Regions from separate parts of the Lysinibacillus sp. ACHW1.5 genome, predicted to be linked through region 4. Evidence: riboswitches for the same ligand, from Rfam matches in the RefSeq annotation. Region 4 holds a riboswitch; each other region holds the start of a gene.
What was found. Region 4 has a riboswitch for cobalamin ahead of cobT (nicotinate-nucleotide--dimethylbenzimidazole phosphoribosyltransferase). Riboswitches for the same ligand answer to the same signal wherever they lie in the genome.
Positions count from the first base shown of each region.

Region 1: another riboswitch for cobalamin. It lies ahead of L6W14_RS11075 (glutaredoxin family protein); the one in region 4 lies ahead of cobT (nicotinate-nucleotide--dimethylbenzimidazole phosphoribosyltransferase).
Region 2: another riboswitch for cobalamin. It lies ahead of L6W14_RS10215 (hypothetical protein); the one in region 4 lies ahead of cobT (nicotinate-nucleotide--dimethylbenzimidazole phosphoribosyltransferase).
Region 3: another riboswitch for cobalamin. It lies ahead of L6W14_RS02500 (ABC transporter substrate-binding protein); the one in region 4 lies ahead of cobT (nicotinate-nucleotide--dimethylbenzimidazole phosphoribosyltransferase).

Region 1 covers NZ_CP091777.1:2,249,060-2,251,260, reverse strand. Annotated here, with positions in the region: gene nrdE (class 1b ribonucleoside-diphosphate reductase subunit alpha) at 1-576, opposite strand, end outside; gene nrdI (class Ib ribonucleoside-diphosphate reductase assembly flavoprotein NrdI) at 573-932, opposite strand; gene L6W14_RS11075 (glutaredoxin family protein) at 929-1,153, opposite strand; cobalamin riboswitch at 1,271-1,449, opposite strand; gene L6W14_RS11070 (hypothetical protein) at 1,794-2,075, opposite strand; gene L6W14_RS11065 (SHOCT-like domain-containing protein) at 2,085-2,201, opposite strand, start outside.
Region 2 covers NZ_CP091777.1:2,075,150-2,077,350, forward strand. Annotated here, with positions in the region: gene L6W14_RS10210 (GNAT family N-acetyltransferase) at 1-327, opposite strand, end outside; cobalamin riboswitch at 541-725, shown strand; gene L6W14_RS10215 (hypothetical protein) at 951-1,706, shown strand; gene L6W14_RS10220 (elongation factor G) at 1,843-2,201, opposite strand, start outside.
Region 3 covers NZ_CP091777.1:531,608-533,808, reverse strand. Annotated here, with positions in the region: gene L6W14_RS02505 (FecCD family ABC transporter permease) at 1-410, opposite strand, end outside; gene L6W14_RS02500 (ABC transporter substrate-binding protein) at 407-1,375, opposite strand; cobalamin riboswitch at 1,512-1,695, opposite strand; gene L6W14_RS02495 (acyl-CoA dehydrogenase family protein) at 1,753-2,201, opposite strand, start outside.
Region 4 covers NZ_CP091777.1:1,182,874-1,185,074, forward strand. Annotated here, with positions in the region: gene L6W14_RS05475 (ABC transporter ATP-binding protein) at 1-588, shown strand, start outside; cobalamin riboswitch at 685-861, shown strand; gene cobT (nicotinate-nucleotide--dimethylbenzimidazole phosphoribosyltransferase) at 953-2,008, shown strand; gene L6W14_RS05485 (trimeric intracellular cation channel family protein) at 2,060-2,201, opposite strand, start outside.

The DNA of each region.
Region 1 (2,201 bases), 1.1 Mb from region 4:
ACCAAGGCGTGATAGCTCTAAACAATAGCCAATATTTTCAGCAATACTATTCATGGAGTCATCCATTGATAATTTAAAGCAGCTGACTAATTCACCACGTGCTTTCTTACCACTATTTAAAGCAGTTGGTGTTGCAGGCTGATAGGCTTCCATCATTGCTTCGACAGAGCGTTCTGCTAAAGCCGTGTTTCCTTGAGCTAAATACAAAGCAATAATGACAATACGATCCTCATACTTTTCTAAGATCTCTTCCCCATCACGACTTTTCATAGCATAGCTATCGTAAAATTTGCTTGCGCTCATAAAGGATGGAAAGCGGAAATTATAATCATAGGCTTTCTTGTACAGCTTCTTAATAAATTCCATTTCGTACATGTCGATAAAGGCTTTCTCATAGTAGCCCTCATCAACTAAATAGCGGATTTTTTCTTCAATATCTATAAAATAACGCAAACGTACGTTAACATACTCTAAAAAGTAGCGGCGCGTAGCTTCGCGGTCCTTTTCTAACTCCAGTAATCCAGTTGTACTATAACGATTCAGTACGTCATTATTAAGCTTTAAATAGGTTTTCATCTCATTACCCTCGTTTCATAAAACGTTTGTATTGCTTCGTAATCCGTTTGATTACCTCGTAAATCTAATTTCCTTACTAAGGGTACATGATAGGTAGCAGCGATTTTCTCACCAGCAGCACCAAATACATGATGACCGAAGTTACTATTACCACTGGCAACTACTCCTTTACAAAAATCCCTGTTTTTTTCTAAGAAACGTTGTACCTTTGCTGGAATGTCACCTAAACCATCTGTGTAGGTAATTAAGAGATATGGCTTGTTCAATCGCAATTCTTCCGAGAGCTCGATACATTCTGCCTTTAATTTGGATACAACATTTCGGACATTACCTGTACGACTCGCGTAAACAATCATAGGGCAATCAACTCAATTTGAGAAACAATTTCCTGAACATCTCCTATAAAAGTTTCATTCATCTCTAAAACAGGCACACTTAAAAAACCTGCGTCAATAATCGTTTGCTTTGCTTGTTCATCGTGATCGATGTTAACAATTTCAGCTTCAAGTCCTGCACGTTGTAGTTCAGATTTTACCCATAGGCATTTTGGACAAATTGTTTTCGTATAAAGTTTCATAGAAATCCCTCTTTTCATAAAATAAAAAAGCCTATCTCCTCTAGAGAGATAGGCTAAATGGAAACGTTAACATACCAAAAATACTGACGTTCCCATCTCTTAATCCCCGAAGAAATGATAAATTTGTTTTATAAAGGCAGGTCTCCTGGCTTTGCTTCATTCTCTGATTCCCTTCCCATGCCAATGCACAGTGGTTGTAATCATCGTCAGCTTCACAGTTGCGGGGACAGCGTCGGAATTGTACCGAACTTCCCTTTTAAACTACATGTAGTAGTACCTTTGTAAAACGAACACAATATATAGTTGTTGTTCAATATTTTTAAGTGTACCATCCTTCAAATGAAAAGTAAATCATGATTCTAAACTTCTTTATTTTTGGATTATTCAGTATTTTAAATTATGTAGTTCCAAATAGATTACCACTAATCACTTATACCCAAATCAAAAATCTATTTTTAACGATGTACGTGATTTTCTATTAAAATGGATCTTGAATTCTAATTTGTAGTTTTAAGAAATCTTCTATTTTATGTACCATTGAAAATTAGTTGTCTCTATCGTAAGTCCTGAAATAATGATCATTACATTAATAAAGAGCATGCTTTTATCATAACATGCTCTTACCATTCTATCATTGGGATTATAGTCTAACCTTAACCTCAGTCCCGTCCTGAGCTTTGACATCGACTAGCACAAGTCCTTTATAATTTTGTAGTTCCTTGATAATCGGCTTTAGCATTTCTTTGTCGATGAGCGGAAAGGTAAAGTCTATTTTCTTTTTATCGAAGTATGCCTTTGTCCACTTATTGGCTTGTTGCTGTATCCATTTAGAAGTTAAAATGGAGAGGATAATGGTTAGCACAGTATAGGGAACAGGGACGGTAAAGCGAACGTCTTTTGCTTTCACTTTTACATGCATCATTCGTCGCCTCTACTCAATGAAGACTGCAACGGAATCCCCGTTTGCTGATTTTATATCTACAATTTGTCCATCTAGTTCATTTTCAATCGCTTCAAGAAGAAGATTGATGTCGATATCTTTTACGTA
Region 2 (2,201 bases), 890 kb from region 4:
GTCAAGCTTCATCATCATATTTCGTTCAGCTTCCTGTAAATTGCAGTCTTTTATCAGTTGTAGCCAATCATCGCTTAGATAGTTGGCATCCACCCACGTGCTGAAGGGAAGTTTATTCACAATGAAATGATTAATCCTTTGTTTAAGATGATTTTCCTTATGAATTATAGGCGATTTCGCTACTAACAAATTAAATGTATCAGTTGGAATATTTGTATTGGCTATGACAAAATGAGCTTCCTCTATAATTTGTCCAGAAACGGCTCGAGTAAATAGTTTCATTTTTTCCTCTAAATTACTCGTTACTAATTGTTGACTTGTTTTCATATTTTTCATCCTTCCACTATTAGAAGTACACTATCTTTCATTATAAAGTCAATGAAAGATAAAAAATACGCAGTTCACCTTTTTTATATCCCCCTATAACTTTATTAGTAGTTTGGAAAATATTATGATATTTGACTTTAGAAAAACACTACTTTAAAATTGATTTTAGTAATCTAATAGGAATGTGGAGTACACTCGATTCCTATGACAACTGAATAGCGTGTAGTAATAGGTGTAAATTGCGTGCAATTTGCTTAAAAGGGAAGTCGGTGTGAATCCGACACTGTCCCGCAACTGTAAATGTGAGCGACTTTTCAGCAACCACTGTCAAATGATGGGAAGGGGAAAAGTGGCGATGACCATGAGTCAGGATACCTGCCTGTTACGAGTACACACCATAAACCTACGAGGAATAGGAGGTGGCATGTTGACAAAACAGAATGCTCTGTTCGTCACAGTACGTCAAACGCCCATAGTAAATGAAAGGGTTCATAATCGAACTCGTTCACACATACTTAGGGTTTGTTTGGCATTGTGTGATGAAAGAAGATAAAATGAAGGATTTCCTCAAAAGTAGGGAGTCCTTTTTGTTTTGAAAATATGTACGCAAAGGGGATGCACGTATGACAAATATTCATGTAACGACAACGTTGGAAACGCCTTATGAAGATCTGAACATTTGTAAGCAACCACGCACAGAAGTTGCCAAGAAAGCGAAAACAAGAATGGTGGTCGAGTCTCTGATCGATCAATTATTAGCAACGAAGCTGATTCGCAATGATCGCTTCTTTGAGCAAATCTTATATAATAAAGAAATTATTTGGATACAAAATGGGGATGTGGACGGTCATCTTTTAGCGAAAGCAGCCATAGCAGATGAACTAAAAACAAAGACGAATAGTTTTATGATGTACATGCCGACCAATCCGATTGTCTATGAGGTCAAAGGAGAAGCGTATCACTTAATTACGCGCATTGATTCTACACGCGCAAAGCCCAACCTCGACCGTCTATCATTGGAGCCCAAGCCTGTTTTAAGTGCCGCTCGTGTCAATGACTTATTATGCTCGATTGTCATGCGCTTTTACGAAACATATTTATATGATTTAGCATCTCATCATGACAAACTCATTGCATTTGTGCAGCAGGAATATGCCCAATTTATTGAAGCGGTGCAAGCGTTAAATGATTATCATTTCAACTGGCATCCACGTGGCAACGGTCACGAGCTTTTACTGCAATTAATTGATCATCTACAACTATTAAAAAGTCAACCTGGTAAGGTACTCATTGATTTTACGAACAAGCATGACTATGTAATAGTTGAACCCGCATATTTGTTGGACAATCCAACAAAGAAAGCTGTCGGTGCACTATAAAAACAAGCCCTCCATTTTTTGGAGGGCTTGTAATATCTTGTTGTAGGGTAGAGATATATTGATGCCCAAGCAAGAAATACCCGCGCTAGAGCGATGGATACCCGTGGAAGCCGAGAAAATACCAGAAGCGCCCACCCTACAGGCAATGCATGGCTGCCTGTGCTTCTTGCCATGGAACCGAATATCCTTTGCCCTTAGCACAAAAGATACTAGAGGAACTATACTCAGGGTCGGCATTTTTATCATAGCCAATCTGTGCAATCACATCCTCTGTATTATGGCACACATCATAGCCATCAAATTGGAGTGTGAGTGCACCTTTCCCATTTGTATAGGCGGCAAAGGTTGTACTGTAGCTCATTAAAGTGGCAACAGGTGCACGACCTGTTAGGATAACATCCGTTTCGGATAAAATCGGGTCATCGAACGTGCCTGCTGCTTGCTGAATATCAGTCATCATACGACCGATAAAGTCGTTTGAAGCTTTCATTTTAA
Region 3 (2,201 bases), 650 kb from region 4:
ACGAGTCTAGCAAAGCTCATAACAACTACCATCGTAATGATAGCACCAATCATACTAAAGGTTGGCAGCGCATACAAACCGACAACAGGTATAGAAATACTAAAAAAGATCGTTAAAACAGCACCAACAGAAGCCCCTGATGAAACCCCTAGTGTATATGGATCTGCTAATGGATTTTTTAATAAACCTTGGAAAGCTGCTCCAGCAATAGCTAGAGATGCGCCTACTAGTCCCGCTAATAACACGCGAGGCAAACGAATTTTCCAAAAGATATTGGCGGCTGTTTCATCAACCGCCTTATTCCACAATACTTCTAATGGAATATGAACCGAGCCTATCGCTACGCCACACCAGATGCTAATAAGAAGAAGCGTACATGTTAATGTATAGGCTAGTGCTATGTTTTTCACTTAAATACCTCAGGATAGATTGCTTTTGCTAATTCTTCTAGACCTTCAGCTAAACGTGGCCCTTGACGACTTGTCGTACTTTCATCTACCTGCACAATCGCATTATTTTTTACGGCATTAATCGTATCAAAGCCCGCACGTTTTGGTATTTTCGTTAAAATATCTGGTACATAATGATATGTCACCACGATGACATCTGGATTTTTTGCGATAATTTGTTCTGCATCAATTTTATACCAATTATCGCCATCTACAGCTACATTCTCTGCATTAATCATTTCAAGCATCGCGTTCATAAATGTACCATTGCCAGCTGTATAAATATCTGGCTCATCTGATGCTTCAACTAACACTTTTTTGGGTTCAACATCCTTGACTTTAGACAAAACTTCTTCTACTTTTGCCTTCATATTCGCGACAATTTTTTCTGCCTCTGGTAATTTCCCTGTAGCACGTCCCAGTTGCTCAATTGTTGTATATGTTTCATTAAAGTCTTGTGCATTTTTTACAACAAATACTTTCAAACCTGCTGATTCAAGCTGTGCAATAGCCTCTTCTGAAAGAGACATGCTAGATTCGTGTGAAAAAACGATATCTGGTTTTAAAGCAATAATTTTTTCAATATCGTATTCCATACCGCCAACCTTATCCTTCTCAGCTGCCTCTGGCGGATAATCGTCGTTGTCCGTAACACCAACTATTTCATCATTTAAACCTAGTCCAAAAAGGATTTCCGTATTACTCGGAATAAGTGAAATAATTTTCTCAGGAGGTGCTTCAAGTGTAATGTCCTTACCAAGGGCATCTGTTATCGTCATTGGGAATGTTGCTTCATCCACCTGGGCTGTTTCTTGCTGTGTTTGCTGCTCGTTAGATGGCTTGTTATCTTTTGCTTCCTGCCCACAAGCAGCTAGCAAGCCTACTGCTAAAAATGCTGATAATCCTATTTTCCAAAATTTCTTCATGTGAATCCTCCTTCGTTGATCCGTGCGACATTTCGCTTTATTCTACATCAAAATAAAACCCCTCATCTTTGATCGATGAGGGGGCAAAATCGCACCAAAAAAACTGATACAAAATCCACCACCCTATCCTCGTAGGTTGTCATGTCGTTATAAAGGCAGGTCTCCTGGCTAGTGCTACTTGCGATTTTTCAAGCCTTCCCGAAATCTTCAGTGGCATCATTTGAAAAAACTCACACTTACAGTGGCGGGACCGCATCGGAATTACACCGATTTCCCTTTTCACTTTACTTAAGTAAAGAACCTTTATAATATTCAGTTGATTTCATTATACATGAAAATGAAAGAAGTCGCCTCCATTCAAGACGACTCCCCGGCCATTATACAATTTCAGAAAAGTATTGAACTGTTTTCATTTGTGCACCCATTTCTCTTAATGACCATGTCTGCTCTAAATAAATGTCCGCTAGTTTTTCATATTTCCCACCAAATTTATGTGCCCACTCAACCGCTATGACACTTTCATAAAGGTGCGCCATTTTTTCCGCCACACCTTTTGCTTCAAAAGTTTTCGTTGCTTCGTCTAAAGCGCTAAAAATTTGGAGTTTCACAGACATATTCGCCAATTGTTCTTTAACAATTTGTACTAATGAACTGTTAGCTAATTTGTCTAATCGTTCCTCCATCTCCTGTACAAACAGTTCATGGGCATGAAACTTATCTACTAAACGAATGAGTTCCAAGGCCAAAATATTAGCCGTCCCCTCCCACACCGTCAATACTTGCGCATCTCTTAATAAGCGAGGCGTTACAAAGTCTTCTATATAGC
Region 4 (2,201 bases):
ATTAAGGGAGAAAGCGGATCAGGTAAATCGACATTATTGAATATATTATCAGGTTTATACATTAATTATCAGGGTGAAATATTTCTATCCAATCAAAATATTAGATATATTCCTATTGATGTTTATAGAAAAAGGGTATGTTTGGTAACGCAAGAGCATTTTATAATGACAGGGACAATAAGGGAAAATTTGTTATTAGCAAAGCCGAATGCAACGGACGAAGAATTAATTCAAATTTGTAAAATGGTTAACATTTATTCATATATAGAAACGTTGGACTATAAATTTGAAACTCTTATAGGGCATAACGGGCTTGAATTATCTACTGGGCAACAGCAAAGACTTTCAATAGCAAGATCGCTTCTAAGAGATGCGGATATCTATTTGTTTGACGAGATTACTTCTGCGCTTGATAAAGACAATCAAATAAATATAGAAACATTACTTTTATATTTAAATAAAGAAAAACAAAAGACTGTTATATTGGTTACTCATCACCCTGTTTTAATAAGTGAAGCAGATAAAATTTTTGAAGTTGATAAGCATCAAGTGAATGAGAGGGATTCATTAGTTGTTACAAGCTCTTGATAAGCCTATATTGTTTGAATAGGTGGTGTTACTAAGTTAACACTCAAAAAATTTTTTCCTCTTGACACTAAAAAAGTTGTAAAGTAGATTTAACATAATTACATAAAAGCAATAGGTGCCCACTAGGGAGAATAGGGAATAAAGTGAAAAGCTTTAGCGGACCCGCCACTGTATAAGGGAATTTCATAGTGTATGCCACTAGCAAATTGCTGGGAAGGTACTATGAGGTGTTGAACTTGAGCCAGGAGACCTGCCTACATGCTTTAGAAGATATAGATGATGGAAAAGTCTGTAGTTTATTTGTCATGACAATAAACTACAGACTTTTTATTTTGTCTTAATGAGAACGAGAGGAGAAATAATCATGCAATTATTACAAGACACGATTCAAAACATTCAGGGGGCTGATATGAAAAGTATGGAGCAAGCCAGAAAGCGGATTGATGCGCTTTGTAAGCCCCCAGGTAGCTTGGGTAAACTAGAATCACTTGCCGTACAGCTCTCTGGTATAACAGGACAATTATATCCGATGGTCGACAAAAAAGTGATGATTGTCTGTGCTGCAGATCATGGTGTTTGCGAGGAAGGTGTAACCACGAATCCACAAGATGTTACGGTCTTTCAAACATTAAATTTTCCTAAGGGGGGTACAGGCGTTTGTGCGATTGCTGGCATTACCAATGCAAAGGTGGTCACAGTAGATGTTGGGGTAAAAGGAGATATTCCACTTGATGCAGGTGTCCTTATTCATAAAATTAAATATGGTACAGATAACATGGCACAAGGTCCCGCTATGACCAAACAAGAAGCCATTCAATCGATAGAAGTAGGAATCCGTGTGGCCACTGAGGAAATCATAAAAGGTGCTGATGTACTTGGGACTGGAGAAATGGGCATCGGCAATACAACACCAAGTGCTGCGATATTAGCTGTTTTGACGGGATGCAACCCTATCGAAGTAACGGGGTTTGGTGCAGGAGTAGGCCAAGGAGGCATTGCCTATAAAGCGGCAGTTATTGAAAAAGCAATTACCTTAAATAAGCCTAATCCAAATGATGTTATTGATGTTCTGGCTAAGGTTGGAGGGTTAGAGATAGGGTCGATGACAGGTATTATTCTTGGCGCAGCTGCCCATCTTAAACCCGTTGTCATTGATGGATTTATTTCGACTATAGCCGCCCTCATTGCTTATAAGCTCGAACCAAAAGTAATCGATTATATCATTCCTTCCCATGCTTCAGAGGAACCAGGGGCAAAAATTGCCGCTGCCTTACTAGGCATTGAACCAATGTTGCACATGAATATGCGTTTAGGCGAAGGTTCTGGAGCAGCCTTAGCCTTTCCTATTTTAGATGCAGCTTGCTCGATGATGAAAAACATGGTGACTTTAGAAGAATCAATGCAGTTGTTAAAAAGATAAAAACAATAAAACAGCCAATGACTTAATTTTTGGTCATTGGCTGAATGGTATTTATGCACGATTTAATTTTCGTAATGGCAAGCGCCACTTCATCATATAGGAAAGAATACGTAAAGCTGTAATTACTGCGAATAAAATATAAAGGAAAATATCCCCTGTAAAAACCTCGAAGCCGATTAACAATCCAGCAAGA